Regions from separate parts of the Vibrio sp. QJM3NY_35 genome, predicted to be linked through region 1. Evidence: predicted binding sites of a transcription regulator. Region 1 holds the regulator's gene; each other region holds the start of a gene.

Region 1 (11,070 bases):
TCATATAACCACACGTAAGGGTCAGTTTCTTCCGTAAATGGGATTTCCCCCTTCAATCCGAACAATCCCTCACCACGAACTTCACAGGCAATATTCTCGCTTTCTAATAATCCACAGATGATATGAGCTTCTGTCGGATTCGATGCACTGAAGATTTTCATTGAAATAGAACCTTATTCGGCTATCTGTGTTATTTAGCTATTATAAATTATTCAGCTACGGGCGCTGAGCGAAACTTACCCATCAACCATTTAGCAACTATTGGGAATATCCCCAATAACGCAAATGACAATAGTACTGAAGGGGAGACGATGCCCGAAAGTGAATCAATTTCTGCGAGCTGAGTACCAGCATTCAAGAAAACCGCCGTCCCCGGTAACATCCCGATTTGACTCGTAATGTAGTAACGACTCACTGACATCGGTGTTAGACCCATCAATAGGTTAATAAGGAAAAATGGGAATACAGGGATCAGACGCAGAGAAAATAGGTAAAACGCGCCGTCTTTTTCAACCCCCTTGTTAATTGTCGCCAATTTGTCACCAAACTTGGTTTGAATCCAGTCACGCAATAGGTAACGGCTACTTAAGAAGGCTAAAGTCGCACCGATCGCACTCGCGAAAGATACCAGCAGCAAGCTATTCCAGAAGCCAAATAGAGCAGCTCCAAGCAGGGTAACAACAGCGGCGCCAGGAATTGAGAAAGCAGTGATCATTACATACGCAACAAAATAGATAGCGGCAGCAGCAATAAAGTTGCTGTCAATATAGTCATTTAAAACGGCTTGTTGGGCCTTAGCATTTTCAAGCGTGAGGTATTGACCAAAATTGACGCCTAACAAGACGATGGTTACTACCAATATAATACCCAATATCATTTTCTTACTCATTGATACTTCCTCTAAATTTTCAATGCATATCGATAGTATAGATAGACAGGTAAAGCTTAGATTAACTTTCAGCAGATATAAAAAAAGCCGCAAAAAATGCGGCTTAGTTATGTAGATACAATGTTAATTGACGCGATTGATAAGCTCTTCACGACGCTGCTGCGGTATAACTGACCAATGTGTACCATTGATCGCACCTTCTAGCGCCCAAAGTAGTTCAATACTGACAGAAGACGCATGCGATTCTTTGATGGCGTTAAATGCGTTTACAGAGCCAGATTCATATAAACGTTCTACAGAATCGATCCCTGCCTTTTTCAACATACGCTCGGTAGCGAGTCGAAGATTAGGCAGATCTTTGAGTCGGGTCGGCTTAGCAGAAGACTGCTCAGCTTTTTCTTCTTTAGCAAAACCTAGAGACGTGGTTGCAAGCTGCAAGATTTTCTCTTGGTCTTGCCAGAGGCCTTCAGGTAAAGCGAAATATTTAGTAACGACAGGGAAACCACGTTTTTTGTAGACGTACGGTTGAAACCCTTGTTGTTCGAATTGTTTCGTTGTGCCTTTGTCTGCGCGTATGTGCAACTGGTCATTTACAACCAGAGCAAACATAGTGTCATCAGCAAAAAGACCGAAGCCACCAAACATTGAGCGTGATTTTATTTTTCCTAGGGACTCAAATAACTTCATCGAGTCCTTTAGTATCGGTTTATCCATGTTATTTATCTCGGTGTATTTGAACTACGCCACCAAATAAGCAGGTCCGAGAGATTAGCAAAATGTTGCAATTAAATTGTCAATAAGCCGTAAATTACCAAATTATTAGTAGTTACTGCATTTTGCCATCGGTAACCCCGCTACCATACCAACGAGTGGTTTAGGCCGGAAGCTTTGCGTCTCACTCTTTCGAGTGGTTTGCCCTGTGCGTGACTGATTGAATAGAATAAAGTTTTTGTTGAATGAAGCTCACAGTTGATATTTCAAAATGTGATATTGCTTCAATTAATGATCTTTCTGTTGTGCATCTGGGTTCATTATAGTTGCTGATAAAAAAAGCGCACCTAAAGGTGCGCTTGATGAAATTAAACTCGAATTATCAATTAATTTAACGTTTTAACTGTGCTTCGTTCAACAATTTCAGGGTGCATTTCGAAGACGCGTTTTTCGTGGTCTTTGTCTTTGATGCGCTCTAATAGAATTTCGAATGCATTCTTACCAACACGACGTTTTGGTTGGTGAACGGTCGTTAGCGGCGGAGAGAAGTATTCAGCCAGTTCGATATTGTCGTAACCGATCACTGAGATATCTTCTGGAATGCGAATGCCTTTTTCTTGCAGGCGGCTCATTAAGCCGAGTGCCATTGTGTCGTTAAAGCAGAATACCGCTGTTGGACGATCTTCCATCTCAACGATTTGTTCTGCAGCAAGAACAGCCGTATCACACTCGAAGTTACCTTCGATGATCATATTTTCATCAGCAGAAATCTTTGCTTCATTCAGTGCGCGCTTGTAACCGGCAATACGTTCAACACATGCTGCTTTGTCTAAGTGGCCACTTAAACATGCAATCTTAGAGTGACCGCGTTCAATAAGGTATTTGGTCGCTAGGTAGCCACCTTCTTCAGAGTTATCGATGATCTTATCAGCCTGAGAGCTCTCTGGGCCCCAGTCCATGATAACTTTAGGGATGTCAGCGTGACGGTCTAACATCTCTCTTAGTTCTTCAGTTAGGTCAGAACACATAACTAAGATGCCATCTACACGTTTCTCTGCAAGCATTCGAATATAGTCACGTTGCTTCTCATAGATACCGCCCGTATTACACAGGATCAAAGTGTAACCTTGACGGTAGCAGTAGCTCTCAACACCATCGATAACTTCAGAGAAGAATAGGTTAGTTGATTGAGTCACTAGCATGCCGATGGTGCGTGTTGTATTACACTTCAAACTACGAGCGACAGCACTTGGTGCATAGTTCAGTTCATCTACGGCTTTGTTTACTTTTTCTTGAGTTGCTTCTGCAACAAAGCGAGTTTTGTTGATTACGTGAGAAACGGTTGTTGTTGATACGCCGGCTAAGCGAGCGACATCTTTTATAGTGGCCATGGTTTTATCCTATTAGAAGCTACTTTCCCAAAGTACGGAATAAAGTAGCCGTTAAGCTACCTAACTAAGAGCTTAAATTTGTAGGGCTCTTTGGGTACTAAAGTGCTAAAAAACAAAAAACCGCTATTGAGCGGCTTGTCTTAACACCGAAATGCTCTGAACTTTAATAAGCATAGCATTTCGTGAATGTTTCATATTTTATCGTTTGCGGTCACAATTTTAGACTGACTAGAAATTACTCGCAATAAAATTCACCCAGAAATCCGGGTGAATTGTCACATTCTACTGAATTTATTTACCTAGTCATCCAATAAGCTATTCACCAGCTAAATATTGAGTGTCTAATTGACAGAATGCGAGTAGCAAAGATGAGACGGAGGCGTAGAAACCGAATTCATCAACGTCATGACATTTCACGTTGAACTTTGGTACCCAAGTCAGCAGTTGTTGTTCGATAAACTGCTGTTGAACGGCAAATGAATTCTCTAGCTCTTCTTCAATATCCGTTTCGTTTGAACGAATGATCAAGTTACCAAGGAAATCGAGTTCGATAGCAATGTGGTCTGCTGGCTCTTTTAGATCTTGGTTCACCACTAAATTGTGCTTAGCCATGATCTCTTCCATATCTTTTGCAGGCTTATCATTCAAAAGGCCAGTTTCACCGATATACATAGAAGCGTAAGGAAGAGCACCGTGTTTATCTGTTTTTAAGAAAAGATCGCAAAAGTCTGCAGACAATTCTAGTTGAGCATCTTCACGTGTTTGTAGGCGGTTAAGCGCATCCACTAGCTTATCAATCGCTGGCTTTAGTGTTTCATTTTCGCCTAGACCAGTTAGGAAAGAACGAATTTCAACAGAGTGGTAGTGATCGAGTTCTTCTTGAGTCAGTTCTTTGGCGAACAAGCTTGATAGCCACCAGTATATTTCTGCTCTTTGCTCGTTGAACGCTTTCGTATCTTTCATTTAAATAATCCTAATATCATCTTTCGTCATACTTAGGGTATGAAGGCTAACTAAACAGTGATACTTATCGAACACAAAGTCACTCGTTAGTAGTAATACCTATATTGAATTGCGATGGACGATAAATAGCAAGGTTTAAGATTGTCTTGTATCAAAAAAAATCCATGTTTCTGGCTTTTATCTTCTGTACCACTAGAATTGTTACTAGTTATGAATAGAATAGTCACTGAAACTATTAAATAAGAAAAGTGGTGTAGATGAGCTATCACGTATTAGTCGTAGAAGATGATGTGGTAACCCGCAGTAAACTGGTTGGATACTTCCAGAACGAGGGTTATACAGTGAGCGAAGCAGAAAGCGGCGCTCAAATGAGAAACGTGTTAGAAGAAAACAACGTTGACCTCATTATGCTGGACATCAACTTACCAGGCGAAGATGGATTGATGCTAACTCGCGAATTACGCAGTCAATCAGACATTGGAATTATTTTAGTTACTGGACGCACGGATAGCATCGACAAGATCGTTGGCCTTGAAATGGGCGCTGACGATTACGTTACTAAACCCTTCGAACTTCGCGAGTTATTAGTTCGAGTTAAAAACCTACTTTGGCGTATCTCTGCTGCTCGTAAAACAGCAGCGGGCGCTGTAGAAGAAACATCAGATGAGTCTGTGGTTCGTTTTGGTGAGTGGACATTTGATATCCCTCGTCGTGCGTTAAGCAAAAACGGCGAACCGGTGAAACTGACCAAAGCAGAATACGAACTGCTAGTGGCGTTGTCTTCTTACCCTAACCAAGTATTAAGCCGCGAACGTATTCTGAATATGATCAGTCACCGAGTGGACGCGCCTAATGACCGTACTATCGACGTGCTGATTCGTCGTATGCGTGCAAAAATGGAGTTCGATCCTAAGAACCCACAAATTTTTGTGACGGTTCACGGTGAAGGTTACATGTTCGCTGGTGATTGATTTCCTTCGGGAGTGATTAATTAACAACGACATTTAAACGTAAAAAGCCGAGACATCATTGATGTCTCGGCTTTTTTATTACTCAGCTTTTACTGTTAACGACCAGAGAATCTACAAATACTTGGCGACTCTGTCTGCTCAGATGAGTTTAAAGATTCAATGGGCTTATTGAGGCTGAGCCGCAGAAACGTCACCGTCATCTTCAATTAAGCTGGAAGCTTCTGGAATAACAGGCTCTTCAACAATGTCATTGCTTGTATCTAGCCAATCACGCAGGCTTTGCCAAACCAATCCCATGGTTTCGTGCCAGTAACGCTCAGTCTGCTCAAGGTAAAGAGCTTTTGGCATGTACTTGTTCCAAGGCTCAACAATACCTTCTTGTGCAAGGTAGTTAGTTGGTGCCGGCAGTGGTTTCATTCCAGCAGCATTGAATTCGTTCAGTGCGCGAGTCATATGGCTCGCTGAAGTCACCAACACCATTCTTTTATTCTTAACGAACGCAGCGGCTTGGCGTGCTTCTTCCCAGGTGTCTTTTGCTGTTTCAAGCAGAATGATGTTTGGCTTTGCTACGCCAAGTGCTAATGCAACTTTAGCCATCATTCTTGCGTTACTGACTTCAGTGCCTGCGCCATAGCCAGACAAAATGAGTTTTGCACCAGGATAAAGACGTAGAATACGAATCCCTTCACTTAAACGCATCAGGCCGGTGCGGCTAAGTTCTGATGTCGGTGGAATTTGGTCGTCTACGACGTGACCACTTCCGAGAACCATCACGTAATCGACGGTTTCATCGACAGGTAAAAATGCGGTGTGTTGCCTTTCCATTGGCATTAAAAGTTGACTAGAAACTGGTTGGAAAGCGATTAGGAAAATACCACATAGGGCTGAAAGGGTGATTAGACAACCCGTCTTCCTTTTGGTAGTAAACATCACTAGGGCTAAACCCAGAAAAGCGAGAATTAACATTGCTGGCAGTGGCATCAATAGCGAAGACACTACTTTTTTCAGCTCAAACATATCCGAATAGTCCGAAAAAACATCACTTAGTAGTAAAAAGAGACATCGCCTCTTTATTCCTGAAATTCCTGTGACAGAATAGCAGGCACGATAGGACATAATAACTCAAGTAGCCGTGACTGAAGACCGTAATTTCGACGATATTGCCCACAAATTTGCAAAAAATATTTACGGCTCTGACAAAGGAGAGATCCGTCAGATCATCGTATGGGAAGATTTAGAACAAGCTTTGAGCAAATTTGAGCAATCAGCTTCGCCATTGCATGTGCTTGATGCAGGAGGTGGTCTTGCACAGATGTCGCAGAAAATCGCCGCACTTGGACATAAGGTTTCTCTGTGCGACCTCTCTTCTGAAATGCTTAAGCTTGCAGAAGAAAGTATCAACGAAGCGGGTTTGTTAGAGCAGTATCGATTTATCCATTCTCCGGTACAAAAAGTTGCAGAACATCTCGACGATAAAGTCGATTTTGTGATGTTTCATGCCGTAATGGAATGGCTAGCAAATCCTAAAGAGGCGCTTGATTTATTATTGGGGCAAGTAAACCCCGGTGGCGTTGCCTCGATAATGTTTTACAACCACCACGGATTAGTCCTGAAAAATGTGATTTGTGGCAACATTCCTCATGTATTGAATGGGATGCCACATCGAAAACGGTTTAAGCTGCAACCACAAAAAGGCTTGAAGCCGGAAGAGGTTTATCAATGGATAGAAGACGCTGGTCTAGAAATCTGTGGTAAATCAGGCATTCGTTCCTTCAGTGACTACATAGGTAATATGGAGTACATGGGCGATTACCAATTTGAAGATGTATTGGAACTAGAAAAACAGCTATGTCGCCAAGAGCCATATCTGTCACTAGGCCGTTATATTCACGTTTGGGCTCAAAAACCTGCGCAATAACAGCGCTGAATGTGGTAAAAGAAGCCACAACATGCGCTCTGCAATCGTAAGAAGCCCGCGTCATAAAGAAATAGGCGTCATATCTAATACATTCGATATGACGAAGAACAGTAACAGGAACCACAATGAGTGAAATGACTCAAACTGCCGAAGAGCAGCCAATTGATGAGTTGGTGGGCTGGGTCAAGCAGCATGATTTTTCATTAAACTTGCCACCAGAGCGCTTAGCATTTTTGATTGCTATCGCAGTACTAAGCAATGAAAGGTTCGATGAAGAGTTGGGCGAGGGGGAACTGCACGATGCATTTACCATCGTCACTCGACTGTTTGAAGATACTGGCGAAGCGTCTGCGTTTCGTGCCAACAATGCCATCAACGAGTTAGTTAAACAGAAGTTGATTAGCCGCTTTACCAGCGAAATCACCGATGGTGCGAGTATTTATCGCTTATCACCATTGGCGATTGGTATTTCAGATTATTATTTACGCCACCGTCAGTTCTCTAAGTTGAAACTGTCTATCCAGCTTTCTATGGTTGCGGACGAGATGGCAAAAGCCATTGAAGCTGCACAAAAAGGCGGAACTCCAGGGCATTGGAGAAAGAATGTTTACGGCGTGCTCAAGTATTCTGTTGGTGAAATTTTCGATCAGATTGATCTTAACCAACGTGTTATGGATGAGCAGCAGCAAACCGTTAAACAGCAAATTGCCGACCTTTTAAACAAGGATTGGCGAGAGGCGATTAACAACTGTGAAACCTTGCTTTCAGAAACCTCTTCCACGCTGAAAGAATTGCAAGACACCTTGCAAGCGGCGGGTGATGAACTGCAAACACAGATCCTCGATATTCAAGAAATTGTTTACGGTGATGATGAACTCGAGTTCGTTGGCGAAACCCTATTCGGCTTGCAGATGAAGCTCGACCGAATTACTAGTTGGGGTCAGCAAGCGATCGATTTGTGGATCGGCTACGACCGCCATGTTCACAAGTTTATCCGTACCGCGATTGATATGGATAAAAACCGTGCCTTTAGCCAACGCTTGCGTCAGTCGGTTACCGACTACTTTGATGCGCCTTGGTTATTGACCTACGCCGATGCTGAGAAGCTGACGGATCTTCGTGATGAAGCGCTCGTGCTTCGTGATGACGAAGTGATGGGACAAGCACCAATCGACGTAGAGTACGAAGAATTTGAGCAAGTGAATGACCTGCTTTCAGCTCGAATTGCAGAGATGTTAAAAGCTCACAAACAGCAAGGCGCGCCAATTGATCTTGGCCTTGTGTTACGCGATTACCTCGCTGCACACCCTCGCACACACCATTTTGATTTAGCCAGAATTGTTGTCGACCAAGCCGTACGCTTAGGTTACTCAGAGTCTGACTATCAGGCTATTCAGCCAGATTGGCAGGCAATCAACGATTTCGGTGCAAAGGTACAAGCAAATGTCATTAACAAGTACTGATGATTACATGCCAGAGAAACTGGTAAAAGCGATAGCGAACCCACTGTTCCCTGCGCTAGATAGCATGCTGCGTTCAGGTAAGCATGTTTCAACAGAAGATCTAGATAACCACGCGTTGCTGTCTGATTTCGAAGTGGAACTTCAGCATTTCTATCAACGCTACAATACGGAATTGGTAAAAGCGCCGGAAGGTTTCTTTTACTTGCGTCCGCGTTCTACGTCTCTGATTGGTCGTAGTGTGTTGTCTGAGCTCGACATGTTGGTTGGTAAGGTGTTGTGTTTCTTATACCTAAGCCCAGAACGTCTGGCTCATGAAGGTATCTTCACCAACCAAGAACTGTTTGATGAATTGATGTCGTTAGCGGATGAGAAAAAACTTATGAAGCTAGCAACCAACCGTGCGTCGGGTTCTGATTTAGACAAAGAAAAGCTGTTTGAAAAAGTGCGTACTTCTCTACGTCGCTTACGTCGTATCGGCATGTTGATTGCGATTGGCGAGACGGGCAAGTTCCGTATCAGCGAAGCAGTATTCCGTTTTGGTGCTGACGTACGTGTTGGCGATGATATGAAAGAAGCTCAACTGCGTCTTATCCGTGATGGTGAAGCTGTGGTGCATACTCAAGAGCCTAACCAAGGCAGCTTGTTGAATGAAGAACAAGCGGAAGCCGTATCAGAAGTAGATGCAGGCGTAGACGAAAACGGTCAACAAGACATTTTTAACGATCAAGCTGACTTTGACCTTGAGTCAAACGACGGCGAACCAACAAAAGTAGAAGGTGAAGCATGATTGAAAGAGGTAAGTATCAATCATTAACCATGGTCAACTGGAACGGCTTCTTCGCGCGTACTTTTGATATTGATGGATTGGTTACAACGCTTTCTGGCGGTAACGGTGCAGGTAAGTCGACCACTATGGCGGCATTCATCACAGCGTTGATTCCTGACCAAAGCCTTCTGCATTTCCGTAATACAACGGAAGCGGGTAGCTCACAGTCATCTCGTGACAAAGGTCTATACGGTAAGCTTCAACCTGGCGCATGTTACGCTGCGCTGGATGTGGTGAACTCTCGTAACCAACGCCTACTGTTTGCAGTAAAACTGCAGCAAGTTGCGGGTCGTGACAAGAAAGTAGACATCAAACCGTTCGTAATCCAAGGCCTTCCAAGCCATGTGAAACCAACGGATGTGTTGATTCAGAACGTTTCCGACAGCCATGCTCGCGTATGTCAGTTGAACGACGTAAAAGCCGCGGTAGCACAGTACGAAGGCGCGCACTTCAAAGCCTTCTCTTCGATTGTTGATTACCACTCGCAAATGTTTGAATACGGTGTGGTACCGAAGAAACTGCGTAACAGCAGCGACCGTTCTAAGTTCTACCGTTTGATCGAAGCATCGCTTTACGGCGGTATTTCTAGTGCGATTACGCGTTCTCTGCGTGATTATCTCCTACCGCAAAACGGTGGTGTGAAGAAAGCATTCCAAGACATGGAATCAGCACTACGCGAAAACCGTATGACGTTAGAAGCGATCAAAACGACTCAGTCGGACCGTGACCTGTTCAAACACTTGATCACTGAATCTACGAACTACGTGGCAGCAGATTACATGCGCCATGCCAACGATCGTCGTAACAAGCTTGATCAAACCATGAAGTTTCGTGGTGAACTGTTTGGTTCGCGTGAAACCTTGCATGATCAAAATAACTTGTTGAACCGTGTTCAAGAAGAATTAGAGCTGTTGGTCGATCAAGAGTCGGCACTAGAGCAAGATTATCAAGCGGCTTCGGATCATCTTCAATTGGTTCAAACTGCACTTCGCCAGCAAGAGAAAATTGCTCGTTATAGCGAAGATCTAGAAGAGCTTAATGAGCGTCTAGAAGAGCAGATGATGGTGGTTGAAGAAGCTCAAGAGCGAGTACTTCTTGCTGAAGAGCAGGCAACCATTACTGAAGAAGAAGTGGATAGCCTGAAAACTCAGCTTGCTGATTACCAACAAGCGTTGGATGTTCAGCAGACTCGTGCACTTCAATACCAGCAAGCGGTTCAAGCATTAGAGAAAACTAAGCAGCTGCTTGGTGATGAATCTATCACTGCAGAAAGCGCATCAACCTTGGTTTCAGAGCTAAAAGCACAGGAAGAATCAAGTACTCAAACTCTACTGGCGACGAAACATAAGCTCGACATGTCTTCTGCTGCCTCTGCACAGTTCGACAAAGCGCTGTCTCTTGTTAAGAGCATTGTTGGCGATGTTGAGCGTAAAGATGCGTCTCACAGTGCTAAACAAGCCCTAGAAAAAGGCCGCAATGCCAAACACGTTGTTGAAAATGAACAACAGTGGCGTGCTCAGCACCGCGATATAGCTCGTGATGTAGCACAGCAGCGTCAAGCAAAAGAGCTTGCGATCGAATATCAAAAACAACATAACGTTTCGCTGACTGACGAAGCGGTTTTCGATGAAGAACGCGAACGTCATACCATGCAGATCGAGTCTCTAGAGTACGCTCAAGAAGAACTGCGTGAAGCGAAGAGTGAGCAACGTCGTGTACAACTAAACTACGACCAAGAGATTCAGAAGCTTGAATCAATTGCTCCGGCGTGGATTACAGCTAACGATGCACTTGAAGCGCTAAGAGACCAAACAGAAGCTGAGCTAGAAGACAGCCAAGCAGTGATGACTCAAATGCAGCAAGTGCTTGAAGACGAAAAGTCTCAAGCAGTAGCAAAAGATCAGCTAGCCACTCGCCGCGCTGAACTTGAGCAAGAAA
Region 2 (11,070 bases), 350 kb from region 1:
CGCACCTTGACCATAGATGATCATTGAACGAGTCAGGATGTTTGCGCCTTCAACCGTAATCGCGATAGGTGAGCCTTGGTAGCCACGAGCTAGGAAGTTCGATGGGCCTAAACAAATGCCTTTACCGCCGACGATATCCATCGCATCAATGATGCTGCGTTGGCCACGGTGAGTACAGTGGTACTTAACGATTGCAGAGATAACCGAAGGCTTTTCGCCAAGGTCGATGCCCGCGACGGTTAGGTTACTTGCTGCGTCCATTACATAAGCGTTACCCGCTAGGCGTGCAAGTGGCTCTTCAACCCCTTCCATGCGGCCAATCGGTTGTTTGAACTGACGGCGGATACGAGCGTAAGCACCTGTTGCGAGCGCAGCAGATTTAATGCCACCGGTTGAGTTTGAAGGCAGTGTGATACCACGACCAACCGACAGACACTCAACCAGCATACGCCAGCCTTGACCAGCCATTTTCTGGCCACCAATGATGAAATCGATAGGCACGAAGATATCGTCGCCTTGGGTTGGACCATTCTGGAAAGGTACGTTTAGTGGGAAGTGGCGGTTGCCAATCTCTACGCCTTTTAAATCCGTTGGGATAAGCGCACAGGTGATACCAAGATCTTTTTGGTCACCAAGCAGACCATCCGGGTCACGCAATTTAAAAGCCAAGCCTAAAACGGTCGCGACAGGCGCGAGAGTGATGTAACGCTTGTTCCAAGTTAGGCGCATGCCCAATACTTCTTCGCCTTGCCAGTCGCCTTTACAAACCACACCGTAATCTGGGATTGAACCTGCATCTGAACCGGCTTCTGGGCTAGTCAGAGCAAAACAAGGGATCTCTTTACCTTCCGCTAGGCGAGGCAGGTAGTGGTTTCTTTGTTCTTCTGTACCGTAGTGCTGTAATAGCTCACCAGGGCCTAATGAGTTAGGTACGCCAACCGTCGATGACAATACGCTCGAAACGCCCGTTAGCTTCTGTAGAACCAAAGATTGAGCGTAAGCTGAGAACTCTAAGCCGCCGTATTTTTTCTTGATTATCATGGCGAAGAATTTATGGTCTTTCAGGTATTGCCATACTTCTGGTGGTAAATCAGCAAGCTCATGAGTGACTTGGTAATCATTGACCATTTCACACACGGTATTTACTGGACCATCTAAAAACGCTTGCTCAGCTTCAGAGAGTTTCGGGTCAGCAATGTTCTGAAGCTTCTTCCATTCAGGTTTGCCTTTGAACAGCTCTGCTTCCCACCATACTGTGCCAGCTTCTAGTGCTTCTTTTTCTGTCTGAGACATCGCCGGTAGAACTTTCTTAAATAAAGAGAGTGCTTTTTGGCTGATCAGTGTCTGACGAATGGTCGGTACAGCAAAGATCGCAACGGTTAATAGATAGCAAAGCCATCCAGTAACAGCCACGCCGCCAAACAGTGTTAATGCTACCATTGCGCCGGTTAATACAACTAATGCACGTACCAGACTAACTCTATGGTAAAGACAGACGCCTAAGATGGCGGTCATGCCGAGTAGGGAGAGCAATATGTTCATGATCGATTTCCTTTTCAGAGATCACTTATTGTTATTAAGTTTAGATAAGAGGTCTAACCAGTTAAGTGTAAACAAAATATTAAATATTTGTAAAACTCTAAAGTGAATAAAAAGTGATCTCAATAGAGTTAAAGTTCTAATTGTGAGAGGTTGGTGGCGAATATTTGGACGGATCGGCAGTGAGACTCTAATAAAGGTGGCAATCTTTGGGCTTAAGTGTCGACACTATTTCATGTTTGTGGGTAAACTCAGGTAAAAGAGGGGAAAACCCTCAGCTCTCATTTCACGTACTTTAAGTTGCGTAAAAAAATATAAGAGATAAGCCTTATGTACCATGACCTAATCAAAAGTGAATTGAACGAAGCTGCTGACGTTCTGAATAAGTTCCTGAGTGATGACCATAACATCGCTCAAATTGAAGCGGCGGCAAAACTGATTGCTGACTCCTTCAAGCAAGAGGGCAAAGTGCTTTCTTGTGGCAACGGTGGTTCACACTGTGATGCAATGCACTTCGCGGAAGAGCTTACTGGCCGATACCGTGAAAACCGTCCAGGTTACGCTGGTATTGCGATTTCAGATCCAAGCCACCTGTCTTGCGTGAGTAATGATTTTGGCTACGACCACGTATTTTCTCGTTATGTAGAAGCGGTAGGTCGTAAAGGTGATGTGTTGTTCGGTCTGTCGACTTCAGGTAACTCTGCCAATATTCTAAAAGCGATTGAAGCTGCTCAAGCTAAAGGCATGAAGACGATTGCATTGACGGGTAAAGATGGCGGTAAAATGGCAGGTTGTGCCGATATCGAAATTCGAGTTCCACATTTTGGTTACGCTGACCGCATCCAAGAGATTCACATTAAGATCATCCACATTGTGATTCAGCTTGTTGAAAAAGAAATGGAATAATAGTTTTAAAGACATTTGGGGCCCAACTTAGGCTCCATTGGTTTTGATAGGGAGTAGATTAAACCATGTGTGAATTGCTCGGTATGAGCGCGAATGTGCCAACTGATATTTGTTTTAGCTTTACTGGTCTTATGCAGCGTGGAGGCAATACCGGCCCGCACCGCGATGGCTGGGGTATTACTTTCTATGAAGGAAAGGGTTTCCGTACGTTTAAAGATCCTAACCCTAGTTGTGAATCCAAGATCGCTGAGTTGGTTCAAAACTACCCAATTAAAAGCCAAGCCGTTGTCAGTCATATCCGTCAAGCGAACCGTGGTGGTGTTAATCTAGAGAATACACACCCTTTTACTCGTGAGCTTTGGGGGCGATACTGGACCTTTGCTCACAATGGTCAATTAACGGATTACGACGATCTGATTAGTGGTCGTTTCAGACCGGTTGGCGAGACAGACAGTGAGCTCTCTTTTTGTTGGCTACTCAAACAACTTGAAGAGCGTTTCCCAGAGCCACCACAAGACATGGAAGGCATGTTTCGTTTTGTGGCTGAGTGTTGTGACCAGCTTCGAGAGAAAGGCGTTTTCAACATGTTATTGAGCGATGGTGAGTATGTGATGACTTACTGTACTAACCATTTGTATTGGATAACAAGACGCGCGCCTTTTGGTAAAGCGAGCTTAATTGATGAAGACGTTGAAATTAACTTCCAAGAAGAAACTACGCCTAATGACGTGGTTACAGTGGTGGCAACTCAGCCTCTAACAGACAATGAAGAGTGGTTTAGAATGAAGCCGGGCGAATATGCGCTGTTTCATTTTGGTGAGCTGGTTGGCAACAATCATAAAGCATTGGAAGATGTCGCTTATGCGCCGAAGAAGGTAGCAAGCCAAGCGCCAACTGAACCATTGAGCTGAGCTAAGTATCCCGAATAGTATTATTTGAACCGTATAAAAAAGGCCGCTTATTGAACTAATGAATCAGTAAGCGGCCTTTTTTTATTTGATTTAGTTTCTGACGAATTACTCTTCTGCGTAACCGTGTTTGCTTAATGCCTTACCGTCTAAGACAGCCTGCCCATTTAACATTGATAAACGATTTTCGGCGAACCATTTGCAGACCATAGGGTAAATGCAGTGTTCTTGAGTAAGCACTCGGCTTGCCAGAATATCAGCATCATCATCTTCAAATACTGGAACCTTAGCCTGTAAGATCACAGGGCCACCATCAAGTTCTTCGGTAACAAAGTGGACGCTAGTACCGTGTTCTTTGTCTTGCGCATCAATGGCACGCTGGTGGGTGTGTAGACCTGGATATTTAGGTAACAGGGAAGGGTGGATGTTGACCATTTTACCCGCATAGTGACGAACAAACTCTGAACTTAGGATACGCATGTATCCTGCTAGTACGATTAAATCGGGTTGGTAGGCATCGATCTGAATCATCAATTCATGGTCAAACTTTTCACGTGAACCAAAGTCTTTTGGATTCACTGAATGTGCGTCAACACCTGCGGCTTTCGCTCGTTCTAATCCAAAAGCCTCTGCTTTGTTCGAGAAGACCGCCTTAACTGAAGCATCAATCATATTGCTATCACAGGCATCCAAAATTGCCTGTAAATTACTTCCGCTTCCTGAAACTAACACAACGATGTTTTTCTTAGAGTGACTGGTTTTATTTGAGTGATTGTTTTTCATAGAGTGGGTCATACGATTGATTAACGGGACTGTTTACAATGTACCCACATAAACTAAGGTTTTCTGCGGGCTAAATAGCAAAATGAGAACCATTAGGTCCTCATTGATTAACTAAGTAAGTGCGCGTATCACTTATTTGATTTCAACTTGCTCTTCGCCAGCTTCAGCGTTTGCGATCTCACCGATAACCCAAGCGTTTTCGCCTTCAGCTTTCAGTAGTTCAACAGCAGCGTCTGCTTGATCTTTAGGTAGAGCAACAACTAGGCCTACACCACAGTTGAAAGTGCGGTACATTTCAAATGTCTCCACGTTACCTTTCTCTTGTAGCCAGTTGAAGATAGCAGGCCATTCCCAGCTCTTGCCATCAATGACTGCTTTAGTACCTTCAGGAAGTACGCGTGGGATGTTTTCCCAGAAACCACCACCTGTGATGTGCGAGATAGCATGAATGTCATGCTCTGCAATCATCTTAAGTGCCGATTTGATGTAAATCTTAGTAGGTTCTAGTAGGTGCTCACCAATAGTGCGACCTTCTAGTTCTTCACTCTTATCAGCACCAGAAACTTCTAGGACTTTACGAATTAAAGAGTAACCGTTTGAGTGTGGACCACTTGAGCCAACAGCGATAAGTGCGTCACCTGCTGCTACTTTAGTACCGTCGATGATGTCAGCTTTCTCTACAACACCAACACAGAAGCCAGCTACGTCGTAGTCGTCGCCTTCGTACATGCCTGGCATTTCAGCCGTTTCACCGCCGATTAGTGCACAACCAGCTTGAACACAACCTTCAGCGATACCAGAAACAACGTCTGCTGCTGTATCTACATCTAGCTTACCTGTTGCGTAGTAGTCTAGGAAGAATAGCGGCTCACCACCTTGAACGATTAGGTCGTTCACACACATTGCCACTAGATCGATACCAATGGTGTCGTGTTTTTTCAGATCCAAAGCAAGGCGAAGTTTAGTACCAACACCATCAGTACCTGAAACAAGTACTGGCTCTTTGTATTTCGTTGGAAGTTCACATAGGGCGCCAAAGCCACCAATACCGCCCATTACTTCAGGGCGACGAGTGCGTTTAACAGCACCTTTAATACGGTCTACTAGTGCATTACCTGCGTCGATATCAACACCAGCGTCTTTGTAGCTTAGAGAAGAAGTATTACCACTCACGGGATAGTCCTCGAACTTAAGTTGGATGTGAAAACGGCGCTATTCTAACAGGGCTTGATTACCAAGAGCAAACGTTTGCGCGGTTTTTTTTATTAGAATAAAGATTCTGAAATAACCACAAAGTTCGTGTATAATCTACAGGTTTGTTTAAATATTGCCGGAGTTGGAAATGAAAGTTGTTGAAGTGAAACACCCGCTAGTAAAACATAAAATTGGCCTGATGCGTGAAGGTGAGATTAGCACTAAGCGTTTTCGTGAGCTAGCGACAGAAGTGGGTAGCCTTCTAACATACGAAGCGACATCAGACTTTGAAACTGAGCGCGTAACGATTAACGGTTGGAACGGTCCAGTTGAAGTTGACCAAATTAAAGGTAAAAAAGTAACGGTAGTGCCAATCCTACGTGCTGGTCTAGGCATGATGGACGGCGTTCTTGAGCACATCCCAAGTGCACGTATCAGTGTTGTTGGTATCTACCGTGACGAAGAAACGCTTGAGCCAGTACCATACTTCAACAAGCTTGCATCTAACATCGACGAGCGTATTGCTCTAGTCGTAGATCCAATGCTTGCGACAGGTGGTTCTATGATCGCGACTATTGACCTGATGAAAGAGAAAGGTTGTAAGCACTTTAAGATTCTTGTGCTTGTTGCTGCTCCTGAAGGTATCGCTGCTCTAGAAAAAGCGCACCCAGATGTTGAGCTTTACACGGCCGCAATCGATGAGAAGCTAAACGACAAGGGTTACATTGTTCCTGGTCTTGGCGATGCTGGTGATAAGATCTTCGGTACTAAGTAATTCGGTTTCAGCTTAAGTGACTCTAAACCGTTTCTTAACTCGCTGAATTTAGCCGTATTAATAAAAAGGGAGAGCATTCGACGCTCTCCCTTTTTTGATCTTGTTGGTTTGTGATTCTTTTGAATCTAGCCTTACTGATTCATTAATCGATTTGAGCTTTGTCTACCACAGTGTTGTCACCTAGCTCTTCTGGAAGCACTAGGTTAAGTAGAATCGCCACGATACCGCACAAGCTTACGCCCTGTAGGCTGAAATCACCGATACCAAAGGCCATGCCGCCAATACCAAAGACTAAAGTAATGCCGACAATCACAAGGTTGCGTGATTTGTGTAGGTCAACTTTGTTTTGAATTAGAGTATTCAAACCTACGGTTGCGATAGAGCCAAACAGTAGAATCATGATGCCGCCCATTACAGGAACCGGAATCGTTTGAAGTAGTGCACCTAGCTTACCGACCAATGCAAGAACGATAGCTGTTACAGCAGCCCAAGTCATGATCACTGGGTTGAATGCTTTGGTCAGCATTACTGCACCTGTTACTTCACTGTACGTAGTGTTTGGTGGCGCGCCCAGCATTGAAGCGGCAATGGTTGCCACGCCGTCGCCAGTAATAGTGCGGTGTAAACCTGGTTTCTTAAGGTAGTCTTTGCCTGTTACATTAGAAATAGCAAGCATGTCGCCTACGTGCTCAACAGCAGGTGCAATCGCGACAAACACCATAAAGAAGATAGCGTTGATGTTGAACTCTGGCGCTGTGAAGTTTGGTAGTGCTAACCAAGACGCTTGCGCTACTGGTGTGAAGTCTACCGCACCGTATACCAAGCTAGTGATGTAACCCGCAACAATACCACCGAAGATTGGCAGCAGCTTAAGGAAGCCTTTTGAGAACACACTGATGACAATCGTCACTAACAGTGAAATCGAAGAGATCCACAGTGCAGCGTCTGCATCAACAAGTTGAACCGCGCCATCGCCTGTTTTACCTAGAGCCATGTTAACTGCAACAGGTGCAAGACCTAAACCGATAACCATGATCACTGGGCCAACAACGACCGGTGGAAGCAGTTTATGGATGAAGCCAACGCCACGAACTTTAATTAACGCGCCCATTAGTACATACACAACACCCGCCGCCATAAGGCCGCCCATGGTTGCACCTACACCCCAAGTTTGAATACCAAACATGATAGGCGCGATGAATGCGAAAGAAGACGCTAAGAAGATTGGCACTGAACGGCGTGTAATAAGTTGGAATAAAAGGGTACCGATACCTGCGCCAAAGAGTGCAACGTTAGGATCAAGTCCTGTTAGTAGCGGCACGAGTACAAGCGCACCAAAAGCTACGAACAGCATTTGCGCACCTTGCAAAGCATTTTTCATGATATGTCCTTAAAAATGGTCGTTATATGAAAAGTGAAAAATAAAATTCGCGGGATTCTATCACTTAGCAATCGATTGCTACACCAGATAGATCAAATTTATTTATCTTAGTGATGTTTTATATCCATCTAAGCCCTAGAAATTCAGTTTATAAGTGAGCGATTTATCATGGCCAGGTGATATTTTGTGGTTATTAAACACAGTGGGGGCTATCGACCTTGCCCCTCAATCCATAGTTGCTTATCATCTAGGCACAAGATTTGAATATTAGGATCAGTATGCGCTACATAGCATTGTTGTTGATGGGACTATTAGCCTCTCCGAGTTATGCCTTAACTCAAGTAGATATTTTTAGTGCTGAAGTTGCGATTAACGCTGAAGACAAACAGCCAGAACAAGTGGCAAGAAATACAGGTATGGAGCAGGTATTGATACGTGCGACTGGCCAAACTGATGTCGCTTCGAATGAGACGATTCAAAAGGCGATGCGCAAGAGTTCGCAGTACATGTCTCAAATGAGTTTTGGCGAAAGCAATGACCAATCAACATTGCGTATGCGTTTTAACGGTGCTCAAATCCGTTCGCTATTGACTCAAGCACAGTTACCGTACTGGCCTGACACGCGTTCAAACATCCTTGTTTGGCTGGTAGAAGAGGACAACTACGACAAGAATATCGTATGGGAACACTCTAACTCAGAGTTAGCAGCGGGCTTGCAAGCAAACGCAAAAGAGCGCGGTTTGCCTCTAACGCTGCCTGTGGGTGACTTTGACGATATTACGGGTATTGCGACTTCTGATTTGTGGGGTAGCTTTGTTACGCCAATCAGTAAAGCGAGTCAGCGTTATCCTGTTGATGCTGTGTTGGTGATAAAGGCTCAATCTTCAGGCCTACGTTGGGCTCTATACGATCAAAAGCCAAGTCAATTGACGAGCGCACCAACATCGCCTGTAAGTGGTTCTTTATCAGGTAACAGCGCAACGACCTCTAAGAAGTTAGTCGACCAAATCAGTAACTACTACGCAGGTAAAAGTGCCGTGACGGTAGCGAGTGAGTCATCAGAATCGATTTTAACGCAGTTTATTAGCTTGAATAATGCTCAAGACTTCTTCCAGTTGGAGAACGCACTTAAGCGTCTAAACTCGGTGGCAAGCCTAGATATCCTGAAGATTCAGAACAACGAAGTTACTTTCCGAATTCACTTATTGTCGACTCAACAAGAGTTTGAGCAAGAAGTCGCAAGTATTCGTCAAGTTGCGAAGGTTGAAGAATCTTACATTGAGCCTGAAGTGAGTCCTGAATTTGAAACTCAAGACAACACAATGTCTGTCGGTGATGATTCAACAGACGCTGCTGAAGTCGTTGGTGACGAAACTGACTCAGGCGTACAAGTGATTAAGGGCAACGAGGTATCTGAGGATTCTGAGCTAACGCCTGACGCAACGTTAGAGGATTCTAGTACAGAAGATCTAACCATCACTGCGCCAGTACATGCTAAGCCAAGCTTGGTCTACGAGTGGGTTCGCTCATAATTGTCAGCTGACATGACTGATTGAAATGAAAACATGAAAAAAGCCCTGCAAGAGCCATCTCGCAGGGCTTTTTGTTGTTCTGGTGTTATGTAAGCTTTAGAGCATCGAATCAATATTATTGCTCGAACTTAGCTTTCTCTTTCTTTTCTACTTCAGAAAGGCGCTTAAGCTTAATACCTAATTCTTTGGCTCTAAAACGGGTAAACAAGATATTACCTGCGAAGCCTAGGCTAGTCAGGAGTAGCTCTACAGCTGCTAATAAACGTTCACCATCGTCTACATACATAATCGTTAACGCGTGTAGGAAGTAGAGCATTAAGACGAAATTCGCCCAAGCGTGCGTATAAGGCTTACCTGCTAGAATGCCCGGTAATGGCAGTAACAGCGGTACAGCCCAAGCGATCGCAAGTGTGATATTACTAAGATGCGGGTGCGGTGAAAGCGTCATCTGCCAAGCCACTACCCAAAATAAAAGCAGCAAGTTACCAGCTAACGCTAGGTAGCGAAACAGCTTGGTTTTGGGGGACATAGCCGTTTCTGGCATATACATCATTGAGAGATTCCCTTCTGGTTTATTGCGATGCGCGCTAGGCGTTTACCTAGGTTTTGTGCCAACTCAATTTCTTCTTTGCTAAGCGAAGCGCTCTCTCCAGTGCTGCTTGCACCATAAGGCGTACCACCGGTCTGCGTGGTGTGCAGCGCAGGTTCTGAGTAGGGGATGCCCACGACTAACATGCCGTGATGAAGCAGGGGCAACATCATGCTTTGCTGTGTCGTCTCTTGACCACCATGCAGTGATGAAGAAGAGGTAAAGACACAAGCTGGTTTATCGATGAGATCGCCATTGATCCACATTGATGTCGTGCTATCCCAAAAGTGCTTCATTGGCCCGGCCATGTTGCCAAACCAAACCGGACTGCCTAGCGCCAAACCATCACAAGATCGAAGCTCTTGTAACGAGGCAATAGGATCGGTTGGTTGATAACGCGAATCAGGCTGCTCTTCTACTGTGTACACGTCGTTCACCGTTCTTAGCATAGCTTCGCAGTTCGGGATGGATTCAACCCCTCGTGCAATCTGCCTTGCTAAAGCTTGTGTATTGCCGTGACGACTGTAGTAAAGAACAAGAATGTTAATGCTCATATTGGATTACAGAATCTCTAGCACTTGCTCTGGTGGGCGACCAATCTTCGCTTTGTTGTTTGCGACAACCACTGGGCGCTCAAACAGTTTTGGATTGGTTGCCATCGCGGCGAAAAGATCTTCATCAGTAACCGAAGCATCTCCCAGGTTTGCTTCTTTGTAGTCCGCTTCTTTGATGCGCATCATGTCGCGAACACTCTCAAAACCAAGCTGAGTGAACAATACTTTCAGCTGTTCAACTGTTAACGGAGTCTCTAGGTATTTGATTACCTCTGGCTGTACGCCGTTTTCCTGAAGGACTTCTAGAGTTTGACGGCTCTTTGAGCAGCGTGGGTTATGATAAATCACGACAGACATGGTTCTTCCTCATTATTATTTTTGATTTAATTGTTTAGCTGAAGCCACTAGAGGTGACTTCTTTTTTGTGTAACGTTGAGCTTTCTTTTTATTCTGGTAACGAGCTGTTATCAGTAAACATACTATTGTAGCGACAAGAAGCGTTCTCGTTGAATCATTAGCTGATCAATTCGAGCGTCGTAGCGTGCTTGTTTTAGGCTACCAAGCTCTGCGATTTGGCTTGCCTGCGTGTAGTACTGAATCGCTTTGTTCCAGTTGGCTTGCAGTGCCAAAATTTCTGCACGAGCAGCCAGTTCTTCGTCGCTATTACCAAGGCTCGTATTTACTTTTGAAAGTAAGTGCCAGCCATTGGTGTCGTTCGGATTATCGTGCGTGTAACGTTGCAATACGCGAACGGCTTCTTGTAGATCTTCATTTTCAATCAGTGCGTTGGCGTAGTTAATGGTCAGAACCGGGTTGTTTGGTTGACGAACCAGCGCCGATTTAAGTTCTTTAATTGCAACCTCAGGCTGTTTCTTCTCGATGTGCAGATCCGAAATAGCATCTAGATAA
Region 3 (11,070 bases), 730 kb from region 1:
CTGTGATACGCATCGATAACTTGTTGATCATTCATTGAAGAGTGAATAGTCGTAATCGTACCGGACTCGATGCCAAAGGCGTCATCAAGAACCTTAATGATAGGGACAATACAGTTGGTGGTGCATGAACCATTGGAAACGATTCGGTGGTCAGCTTCGATGGTGTCGTGATTCACACCATAGATAATGGTGTTATCGAGGTCATTGGCACCAGGGTGAGAAAACAGTACCTTTTTCACGCCAGCAGCGATGTGCGCGAGGCCGTCATCTCGGCAACCATAAACACCGGTACAGTCGAGAACAACATCCACCTCAAGGTCACGCCAAGGCAACAGATCAATATCAGCAAGATGTAAGATACGAATGGTATCAAACTCACCCTTGTCTTCAGCACCAATGCCATGATGGACATAAATGTGCTCTTGATCGTTAGAGATTTTCTTACCGAAGCGGCCGTGACTGGTGTCGTACTGCAATAGGTGAGCCATAGCGTCAGGCTGAGCAAGCTCATTGACAGCTACTACTTTGATTTGTTGGCTTTTGCCACTTTCATAGACAGCGCGTAATACATTACGCCCTATTCGTCCAAATCCATTTATCGCGACTTTTAGCATAGTTCCGTACATCTAACCAAAATTTCGTGCAACAGATGATAACTGAATCCTGCCCAAAAGGCATTACTTGAATAACTCAGCTTGTTCATGACAGATTGATCTGTTGCTTATAGAGATGAGTCTAGGAGAAACAAATCCCAGAGACAAAAAACCGAGCTCAGCGCTCGGTTTTTTTATTCATTTCATTGTTAGCACTAAGCTAGCAATCAATGATTAAGCAAGAAGCTCTTTCGCGGTGTTTACTACGTTTTCAGTCGTAAAGCCGAACATCTTGAATAGTTCGCCTGCTGGTGCAGATTCGCCGAACGTTGTCATACCGATGATCTTGCCACCAAAACCAACGTACTTGTACCAGAAGTCAGCGATGCCAGCTTCTACTGCGATACGTGCAGTTACGTCAGATGGAAGTACAGACTCACGGTATTCAGCATCTTGCTTGTCGAACGCGTCAGTTGCAGGCATAGATACTACGCGTACTGCTTTACCTTCAGCGGTTAGTTGTGCAGCAGCTTCAACTGCAAGCTCAACTTCAGAACCAGTTGCAATGATGATTAGCTCTGGCTTACCAGCACAATCTTTCAGGATGTAACCACCCTTAGCGATGTTAGCTACTTGCTCAGCGTTACGATCTTGTTGTGCAAGGTTTTGACGAGAGAAAATTAAAGATGAAGGACCATCTTTACGCTCAATAGCCAGTTTCCAAGCAACTGCTGATTCAACTTGGTCACATGGGCGCCATGTGCTCATGTTTGGCGTCAGACGTAGAGAAGCGATCTGCTCAACCGGTTGGTGAGTAGGACCATCTTCGCCTAGGCCGATAGAGTCGTGCGTGTAAACTTGGATGTTCTGAACTTTCATTAGAGCAGCCATACGCATTGCGTTACGCGCGTATTCCATGAACATTAGGAACGTTGCGCCGTATGGTACGAAACCACCGTGCAGAGCGATACCGTTCATGATAGCCGTCATACCGAATTCACGTACACCGTAGTGGATGTAGTTACCAGTGAAGTCAGTTGCTTCAAGAGACTTAGAACCAGACCACATAGTTAGGTTAGAAGGCGCAAGGTCAGCAGAGCCGCCCATGAATTCTGGAAGCATTTGACCAAACGCTTCTAGTGCGTTTTGAGATGCTTTACGTGAAGCGATGTTTGCTGGGTTAGCTTGAAGATCAGCAATGATTGCGTTTGCTTTCTCTTCCCACTCAGCAGGAAGCTCGCCGTTAGTACGACGTTTGAATTCTGCTGCTAGCTCAGGGTAAGCCGCTGCGTATGCGTCAAATTTAGCATTCCACGCTGCTTCTTTCGCTGCGCCTGCTTCTTTTGCATTCCACTCAGCTGCGATATCCGCTGGGATTTCGAAAGGACCGTGTTCCCAACCCAGTGCAGCTTTAGTTGCTGTGATTTCATCAGCGCCTAGTGGAGCACCGTGACAGTCGTGCGTACCTGCTTTGTTTGGAGAACCAAAACCGATGATAGTTTTAGTACAGATAAGAGTTGGACGAGGGTCTGCTTTAGCCGCTTCAATCGCTGCATTGATAGCGTCAGAGTCGTGACCATCTACCGCTGGGATTACATGCCAGCCGTAAGCTTCAAAACGCTTAGGTGTATCGTCAGAGAACCAACCTTCAACTTCACCATCGATAGAGATACCGTTGTCATCCCAGAAAGCAACCAGCTTACCAAGACCAAGCGTACCTGCTAGAGAACATGCTTCGTGTGAGATACCTTCCATCAGACAGCCATCACCCATGAATGCATAAGTGTAGTGGTCTACGATGTCGTGGCCTTCTTTGTTGAACTGAGCAGCAAGCGCTTTCTCAGCCATTGCCATACCAACAGCGTTAGTGATGCCTTGACCTAGAGGACCAGTCGTTGTCTCGATACCAGGAGCGTAACCGTACTCAGGGTGACCTGGAGTCTTAGAGTGCAGTTGACGGAAGTTTTTCAGGTCTTCAATTGAAAGCTCGTAACCTGCAAGGTGAAGCAGAGAGTAAATCAACATTGAACCATGGCCGTTAGACAAGATAAAACGGTCGCGGTCAGCCCACTCTGGGTTTGCTGGGTTGTGGTTCAAGTGGCCACGCCAAAGAACTTCAGCGATGTCAGCCATACCCATAGGTGCGCCTGGGTGGCCTGAATTTGCTTGTTGAACACCGTCCATGCTAAGTGCGCGGATTGCATTGGCTAGATCTTTACGAGAAGGCATGTCTGCTCCTGAGTACATAAGCGATTTAAAAAAGAGATAATTGCTAAAGTTTTCATTTTTATTAGCGCGGGTATTCTCTCAAACGACTATTGCGACTGCAAACGTTTTACTGGCATTTTAACGGTCATTTTTCGCAATTTTCGAACATTTACATCACTTGGCAGTGGCTTATCTCAATCGATACGCAAACGATTAGTTATGACATATCATAAAAAAGAGCTTGTAATTCGACCGTTGGAATTTAGAATAGCCGTCTAGATGTAGAAACACCTACAAAATATACTGTATTTAATGGCGGCGCTTCCTAGCTTGCGACGCCATAAACTATTTACACCAAAAACTAAAAGTGGAGCTCTCATGGCTAAGCACCTATTCACTTCTGAATCTGTTTCAGAAGGCCATCCAGATAAAATTGCAGACCAAATCTCTGATGCTGTTCTTGATGCCATCTTGGAACAAGATCCAAAAGCACGTGTTGCTTGTGAGACTTACGTTAAAACCGGCATGGTTATGGTTGGCGGTGAAGTAACAACGTCTGCATGGGTTGATATCGAAGAAATCACTCGTGAAACAGTTCGTGAAATTGGTTACGTTCATTCTGATATGGGCTTTGACGCAGACTCTTGTGCTGTACTAAACACAATTGGTAAGCAGTCTCCAGACATCAACCAAGGTGTTGATAAAGCCGATCCTAAAGATCAAGGCGCAGGCGACCAAGGTATCATGTTTGGTTACGCGACTAACGAAACACCAATCCTAATGCCAGCTCCAATTACTTACTCTCACCTTCTTGTTAAGAAGCAAGCTGAAGTACGTAAGAGCGGCAAGCTTGACTTCCTTCGTCCAGATGCGAAATCTCAAGTTACGTTCCAATACGACCAAGGTAAGATTGTTGGTATCGACGCAGTTGTTCTTTCAACTCAACACTGTGATTCAGTAACAACACCTGACCTACGTGAAGCGGTAATGGAAGAGATCATCAAGCCAGTACTTCCTGCTGAGTGGATCAATAAAGACACTAACTTTTTCATCAACCCAACCGGCCGTTTCGTAATCGGTGGCCCAATGGGTGACTGTGGTCTAACAGGTCGTAAGATCATCGTTGATACCTACGGCGGCGCAGCTCGTCACGGTGGCGGTGCATTCTCTGGTAAAGATCCATCAAAAGTTGACCGTTCTGCAGCTTACGCAGCGCGTTACGTTGCGAAAAACATCGTTGCTGCTGGCATGGCTGACCGTTGTGAGATTCAACTGTCTTACGCTATCGGTGTTGCGGATCCAACATCTATCATGGTTGAAACGTTTGGTACTGAGAAAGTAGCTCACGAAATCATCATTGAAGCAGTTCGTCAAAACTTCGACCTACGTCCATACGGTCTTCAAGAAATGCTGAACCTTCTTCAGCCTATCTACAAAAAGACGGCTGCATACGGTCACTTCGGTCGCGAAGAGTTCCCTTGGGAAGCGACGGACAAAGCAGCAATCCTTGCGGACTTCGCTGGCCTAAAATAATTTAGCCACTGCGATTTGTTTCTTTAAAGCCCTTACTTCTTAGTAAGGGCTTTATTTTTATGTACTTACCAAACCTTCCCCTGCTAGAACACCCTGTCCAAGTCTTCTTTACCGTTAACCACTTAGTATAAAAATCCGCTGATAATTTGTGTTTTCTAGCACTACTGACAATAGTTAAGGTAACTCCTAGGCGATCAAGCTCACATTTAACTCAAATTAATTCAGTCTGATAACGCTCGTTAAATGTACGCAAGAACAATAACTGGGATGACAAAGAGCAGTTTAGCTCAACACCATAACGCTCTCGTAAGCGATACTTCAGAGCCTTGTGGAATTATAACTAGGACGTTATTTAACTAGGGGGATCTATGCCTCGTACCGTGCACCCATCCGAACTACACGATAAGAAACACAAGGTCAGCGATCAGGATTACGCTCGCACCATTCCTTGTAACCAAGTAAGCATATCCGCCCCATTCCACTGGTTATCGCTTGCACTGCATGACTTAGTGAAAATGCCAATAATCAGCGCGTTTTACGGATTGTGTTTCATGGCTGCGGCCATCGCCATCGTGCAACTAGTCCAATGGCAAGGAACACACCTAGTCGTCATGCCAAGCTTGATAGTCTATATGTTGATAGGACCCTTTCTTGCTCTAGGCCTATATGACGCAAGCTGGGAAAGAGAGAAAGGACATTCCCCAAGTTTGTTCCACTCAATGAAAGCAATTACTCGCAACTCCACCCACCAATGGGCCTTTGCGATTGTGTTAATGGTTGCAATGATCTTTTGGGTGCGGATTGCTGCGTTATTGCATGCGCTCTACCCTTCCGTACAAGGAGCACCATTAAGCGAGTTTGCACCATTCCTGATTACGGGTTCAGTGATTGGGTTGGTTATCGCTAGCCTGATATTTAGCATCTCAGCATTTTCGATTCCATTAATGATGGAAAGACGTGTAGATGTAATGAGTGCCATTTTTACTAGCTTCAACGCTGTTAAATCAAACATCCCTGCGATGGTCGTTTGGGCTGGTATCATTGGTACAGGTATCTTAGTCGGCTTCGCGACCTACGGTGTCGGTATGATTGTAACGATGCCATTACTTGGTTACGGAACATGGCATGCTTACCACGAAGTCATCAAAAAGAAACATCACGCTTAAATCGTTTCACGATCGATGAGCAATGTTATGATGAGGCCTTAGCTTAAACGCTGAGGCTTTTTTTTGGAGTTAACAACGCTTGTCTTACACCCCGCAACAACATCGAGTAAATAAGAAACTGGGCGAATGCCTAGCTATTGCTAATCAACACTTTTCTCGTGAATTTCCATGCCCAACCGTCACTTACAAGTTAAGAGGAAAGGCAGCGGGAAAAGCCTACCTCCAGTTAAACGAGATAAAACTCAACCAAGTACTATTCAGCGAAAATGAAGACGCCTTTATTAGCGAAGTCGTGCCTCATGAACTCGCACATCTGATCACACATCAGGTCTTCGGACGAGTTAGGCCCCACGGGAATGAGTGGAAATACGTGATGGAAAAGGTATTCAATGTACCGGCCAGAACCACCCACAGCTTGGAGATCACCTCAGTTCAGGGAAAAACCTTTGAGTACCGCTGTGATTGCACTACTTATCCCCTGTCGATTAGAAGACACAACAAAGTCATCCGTAACCAATCAACGTATCGTTGCCAACAATGTCAGCAAACCTTAGCTTTTACCGGCCTTCAATTGAGCTAAGTCTTAATCTCACAAGGTAACGCGAATAAATGTAATAGAGAGAACTAACATTTGAGTGCTAGACTGTTGTTTATCATACTTTCATCAGTCTTTTTCCATGCAAAAAACCACTCAAAAAGCATTTGGCCTATCGGTGCCTTTCTACTTATCAATAGTATTTGGCCTACTGGTAACTCAAAGCGTTTTCGCCGCTCCACCAAGTTCCTTCTCCAAAGCAAAAAAAGAAGCCGTGAAGATTTATCTCGATCACCCGACTTCATTTTATTGTGGTTGTGACATTACTTGGAAAGACAAAAAGAAAGGTATCCCCGACCTCGATGGCTGTGGCTATCAAGTCCGAAAACAACAAAAGCGGGCGAGTCGAATTGAGTGGGAACACGTGGTTCCAGCTTGGCAATTTGGCCACCAGCGTCAGTGTTGGCAAGATGGTGGGCGCAAGAACTGCACTCGCAATGACAAAATATTCAAATCCATGGAAGCCGACCTTCACAACCTAACTCCGGCCATTGGCGAGGTTAACGGTGATCGCTCCAACTACAACTTCAGTCAGTGGAATGGCATGGATGGTGTCAGCTATGGTCAGTGTGAAATGCAGGTCAACTTCAAGCAGCGTAAAGTTATGCCGCCAGACAGAGCAAAAGGCTCTATCGCACGTACTTATCTTTACATGAGCCAAGAGTATGGTTTCAAACTATCTAAGCAACAAACCAACCTAATGATGGCGTGGAACAAGCAATTTCCTGTCGACAAGTGGGAATGTACTCGTGATGAGCGAATCTATGCCATCCAAGGTCATCACAACCCATTTGTTTACCCTGCTTGTAAATAACGTCGCTCGTACAATCAACATTCCTAACTATCTCAAACAAGAGTTTCAGAATTGCCCCTGAAACTCTTGCTCTACCCTTGTTTTTTCGACTAAAAGCATCCATGTTAGGCAGAGACAAAATACCCAAATGAACATATTTATAGGTTTACCAGCATGAGAATCCCTCGTATCCATCACCCAGAACGCATTCATCAGTTAGGTTCACTCGCTTTAGGCGAAGATGCCGCGGGTCATGTTGGTCGTGTCCTCCGCATGAAAGAAGGCCAAGATGTTCTTCTATTTGATGGCAGTGGCGCTGAATTCCCTGCGACGATAGCTGAAGTATCAAAGAAGAATGTCACCGTTAATGTTACTGAACGCATCGAGCGCAGCAGCGAATCTCCATTAGACTTACATTTAGGCCAGGTGATTTCACGTGGCGACAAAATGGAGTTCACGATTCAGAAATCGGTAGAGCTTGGTGTGAACACCATTACCCCTCTAATTTCAGAGCGCTGCGGCGTTAAGCTTGATACAAAACGCTTCGAGAAAAAACTCGCACAGTGGCAAAAGATTGCTATCGCGGCGTGTGAACAGTGTGGTCGTAATACCGTTCCTGTGATTCGCCCAATCATGCAGCTTGAAGAGTGGTGTAGCGAACCAAGTGAAGCGTTAAAGCTAAACCTGCACCCTCGTGCAAAATACTCAATTAATACTCTTCCAGAACCCATCAGTAAGGTGCGCCTATTGATTGGCCCTGAAGGTGGACTGTCCGCTGAAGAAATAGGCATGACAGAACAATATAAATTTGAAGAGACGCTACTCGGCCCACGTGTACTTCGTACCGAGACAGCAGCTCTAACTGCAATTACTGCCTTACAAGTCCGTTTTGGCGATCTAGGCTAGGAGAAAAAAATGATCAAACTTGGCATCGTAATGGATCCAATTTCATCCATTAACATCAAAAAAGACTCTAGCTTTGCCATGATGCTTGAAGCTCAGCGTCGTGGTTACGAAATCCATTACATGGAAATGGACGACCTACACTTAGATCAAGGCGTAGCCATTGCTGACACTAAGGTTGTAGAACTAAAAGAAGATCCAAACGGTTGGTATGAATTCAAGTCAGAACAGACTATCGCGCTATCTGATTTAGATGCAGTATTAATGCGTAAAGATCCTCCGTTTGATACTGAGTACATTTACGCGACTTACATTCTTGAGCGTGCTGAAGAGAACGGCGCACTGATCGTAAATAAACCACAAAGCCTTCGCGACTGTAACGAGAAGTTGTTCACGGCTTGGTTCCCAGAACTAACACCGACAACCATCGTGACTCGTAAAGCGGAAAAGATTAAAGAATTCCGCGAGAAGCACGGTGATGTGATCCTTAAACCACTTGATGGGATGGGTGGTGCGTCAATCTTCCGCGTGAAGGAAGGCGATCCAAACGTATCGGTGATCATTGAAACGCTGACTAACCACGGTCAAAACTACGCAATGGCACAGACTTTTGTTCCTGACATCAGCAACGGTGACAAGCGTATTCTTGTGGTTGACGGTGAGCCAATGCCTTACTGCCTAGCTCGTATTCCAGCGAAAGGGGAAACACGCGGCAACCTAGCAGCCGGCGGTACGGGTGAAGCTCGTCCGTTGAGTGAAACAGACTGGGCTATCGCACGAGCGGTTGCACCAGCACTAAAAGAAAAAGGCTTAATCTTTGTAGGACTTGACGTTATCGGTGACAAGCTGACAGAAATTAACGTAACTAGCCCTACTTGTATCCGTGAAATTGAAGCTGCTTTTGATATTTCGGTAACAGGTAAATTAATGGACGCAATCGAGCGTCGCGTTAACGCTAAATAGCCTAAACTAAAGAAAGCCTTAGCTATTCGCAAACGGCACAGAATCAATGAGCGGCTTCACGCCGCTCTTTTTCCTTTACTGGGAACACACTGGCAGGAGGCTCTATGAATTTAACGAACCACTTTCTGGTTGCTATGCCCGGAATGAAAGACCCTTACTTTCAAAATTCGGTAATTTACCTTTGTGAGCACAACGACGAAGGTGCGATGGGCTTGATGATCAACGCCCCTATCGATGTCACTGTCGGCAGCATGCTTAAACAAGTTGAGGTTGATTCTGAGCAGCCGAAATCCAACCAAGCAAGTCTTGATAAGCCAGTATTGAACGGTGGACCGGTCGCAGAAGACCGTGGGTTTATTTTACACAAACCTAAAGGCAGTTATCAATCCAGCATCAACATGACAGACCAAATCTCGGTGACGACCTCAAAAGATATCTTGATGGTGCTGGGCACAGAAGATGAGCCGATGAATTATTTAGTCGCACTTGGGTATGCAGGGTGGGAACCGGGACAACTGGAAAACGAACTGACCGAGAACTCATGGTTAACCGTTGAAGCCGATCCGAAGGTCATCTTCGATACACCGATTTCTGACCGCTGGAAAGTCGCCGTGCAGATGTTAGGCATTAATGCGGCTCAGCTTTCAGCAGACGCTGGTCACGCCTAGTTCAGATCAGCGAAATAAAATAAACAGACACTCTCAAACACAGATAAATTTGGAAACCCCATGTCACGAACAATTATGGCATTTGACTACGGTACAAAAAGTATCGGCAGTGCGATAGGACAAGAAGTCACGGGCACAGCAAGCCCTCTAAAAGCTTTTAAAGCCAAAGATGGCATCCCAAATTGGGACGATATCGAAAAGCAAATTAAGGAGTGGCAGCCGAACCTTATTGTGGTTGGCCTTCCTACCGACCTTCATGGTAAAGACTTAGCTACCATCACACCTAGAGCAAAGAAGTTCGCTAACCGTCTTAAAGGACGTTTTGGTGTCGATGTTGAACTACATGATGAAAGACTCTCGACCACAGAAGCAAGGGCCGAACTTTTTGAAATGGGCGGCTATAAAGCATTAAGCAAGGGCAATGTCGATAACCAGTCTGCAGTCGTCATTTTAGAGAGCTGGTTTGAAGCGCAATATTGTTAATAAGAAATTAATCACTAAATACTGAAAGTATTTTTTGAACCTATACTAATTATACGACGTAATGTCTAACACATTAGTAATTGGATAAGTGAGAATGATTATGAAAATTTTTTTAGTAATCTTCGTAGCTCTAGTAATATCAGCATGCAGTTCGACAAGCTCTAATAATGCAGGTTATATGAACCATACTTCGACTGACGCAGGCGTAATCAATGAGCCTAAGAACAAAAAGCGTTGATAATACAGACGCAGTCGAACGATGAATATGATGAACGCCTGATTTTAACCTAGAATTAAACCAGGCGTTTTTTTCACCCCATGTCTATCTTCACTCCAGCCAACGCCCCAGTTCCGTAGTCGTCATCACCACGCCTAGTTTTGAGCATTAAGCGCAAGTCATTAGCAGAATCGGCGCTGTGGAACGCGTCCTCTTCACTGATCTTGCCCGCTATCACTAAATCATACAAAGCTTGGTCAAAAGTCTGCATACCAATTTCTTTCGATTTAGCCATTGTTGCTTTCAGTTCGTGCAGTTCACCACGACGAATCAAGTCGGACACACGAGGGCTATTCAGCAGAATCTCGAATACACCATGACGCCCGCTGCCATTCTTGTCGCGAATAAGTTGCTGAGCGACGACACCACGTAGGTTCATCGACAAATCAAACAAAAACTGTTCTTTCTGCTCTTTCGGCACCAAGTGGAGAATACGTTCTAACGCTTGGTTAGCGTTATTGGCGTGCAAGGTTGCCATACACAAGTGACCCGTTTCAGCAAAAGTCATCGCGTATTCCATGGTCTCACGGCTACGGATTTCGCCAATCAAGATCATGTCTGGGGCTTGGCGTAACGAGTTCTTAAGCGCAACTTCATAGCTCTCGGTGTCGAGTCCAACCTCACGTTGCGTCACGATGCATTTCTTATGTTCGTGGACGAACTCAATCGGATCTTCAACTGTTAAAATATGCCCTGATCGATTGGTGTTACGATAGCCTGTCATTGCAGCCATTGAGGTCGATTTACCAGAGCCAGTCGCCCCAACCACCAGCACAAGTCCGCGCTTAGCAATTGACAGGTCTTGCAATACATCAGGAAGCTTTAGTTGCTCAAAGGTTGGGATGTTAGTCTCGATACGTCGAATGACCGCTCCAGGCAGCTCTCGCT

The links. The regulator PurR, encoded in region 1, represses purine synthesis genes. The targets are predictions, from matches to a motif close to TNANGNAAACGTTTNCNTNA.
Region 2: purM (phosphoribosylformylglycinamidine cyclo-ligase) is a predicted target of PurR. The motif match lies at 5,373-5,392, and genes of this name have one in related genera.
Region 3: metK (methionine adenosyltransferase) is a predicted target of PurR. The motif match lies at 3,003-3,022, and genes of this name have one in related genera.

The regions. Positions count from the first base shown of each region.
Region 1 covers NZ_CM173507.1:2,207,528-2,218,597, reverse strand. The annotation lists gene AC3CH3_RS09945 (putative signal transducing protein) at 1-161, opposite strand, end outside; gene AC3CH3_RS09940 (TVP38/TMEM64 family protein) at 209-889, opposite strand; gene AC3CH3_RS09935 (TfoX/Sxy family DNA transformation protein) at 1,013-1,603, opposite strand; cyclic di-GMP riboswitch class I at 1,731-1,816, opposite strand; gene purR (HTH-type transcriptional repressor PurR) at 1,987-2,991, opposite strand; gene torD (molecular chaperone TorD) at 3,307-3,954, opposite strand; gene torR (two-component system response regulator TorR) at 4,212-4,925, shown strand; gene elyC (envelope biogenesis factor ElyC) at 5,091-5,942, opposite strand; gene cmoM (tRNA uridine 5-oxyacetic acid(34) methyltransferase CmoM) at 6,058-6,843, shown strand; gene mukF (chromosome partition protein MukF) at 6,969-8,306, shown strand; gene mukE (chromosome partition protein MukE) at 8,287-9,093, shown strand; gene mukB (chromosome partition protein MukB) at 9,090-11,070, shown strand, end outside.
Region 2 covers NZ_CM173507.1:2,557,590-2,568,659, reverse strand. The annotation lists gene fadE (acyl-CoA dehydrogenase FadE) at 1-1,542, opposite strand, end outside; gene lpcA (D-sedoheptulose 7-phosphate isomerase) at 1,870-2,445, shown strand; gene AC3CH3_RS11485 (class II glutamine amidotransferase) at 2,511-3,356, shown strand; gene purN (phosphoribosylglycinamide formyltransferase) at 3,462-4,136, opposite strand; gene purM (phosphoribosylformylglycinamidine cyclo-ligase) at 4,269-5,309, opposite strand; gene upp (uracil phosphoribosyltransferase) at 5,479-6,105, shown strand; gene AC3CH3_RS11465 (uracil-xanthine permease family protein) at 6,248-7,486, opposite strand; gene AC3CH3_RS11460 (DUF2066 domain-containing protein) at 7,765-9,018, shown strand; gene AC3CH3_RS11455 (DUF2069 domain-containing protein) at 9,134-9,571, opposite strand; gene wrbA (NAD(P)H:quinone oxidoreductase) at 9,568-10,161, opposite strand; gene arsC (arsenate reductase (glutaredoxin)) at 10,168-10,518, opposite strand; gene bepA (beta-barrel assembly-enhancing protease) at 10,641-11,070, opposite strand, start outside.
Region 3 covers NZ_CM173507.1:2,933,764-2,944,833, forward strand. The annotation lists gene epd (erythrose-4-phosphate dehydrogenase) at 1-614, opposite strand, end outside; gene tkt (transketolase) at 828-2,822, opposite strand; gene metK (methionine adenosyltransferase) at 3,180-4,334, shown strand; gene AC3CH3_RS13165 (DUF2189 domain-containing protein) at 4,703-5,500, shown strand; gene AC3CH3_RS13170 (SprT family zinc-dependent metalloprotease) at 5,580-6,080, shown strand; gene AC3CH3_RS13175 (endonuclease) at 6,178-6,909, shown strand; gene rsmE (16S rRNA (uracil(1498)-N(3))-methyltransferase) at 7,063-7,794, shown strand; gene gshB (glutathione synthase) at 7,804-8,754, shown strand; gene AC3CH3_RS13190 (YqgE/AlgH family protein) at 8,859-9,422, shown strand; gene ruvX (Holliday junction resolvase RuvX) at 9,483-9,905, shown strand; gene AC3CH3_RS13200 (PilT/PilU family type 4a pilus ATPase) at 10,217-11,070, opposite strand, start outside.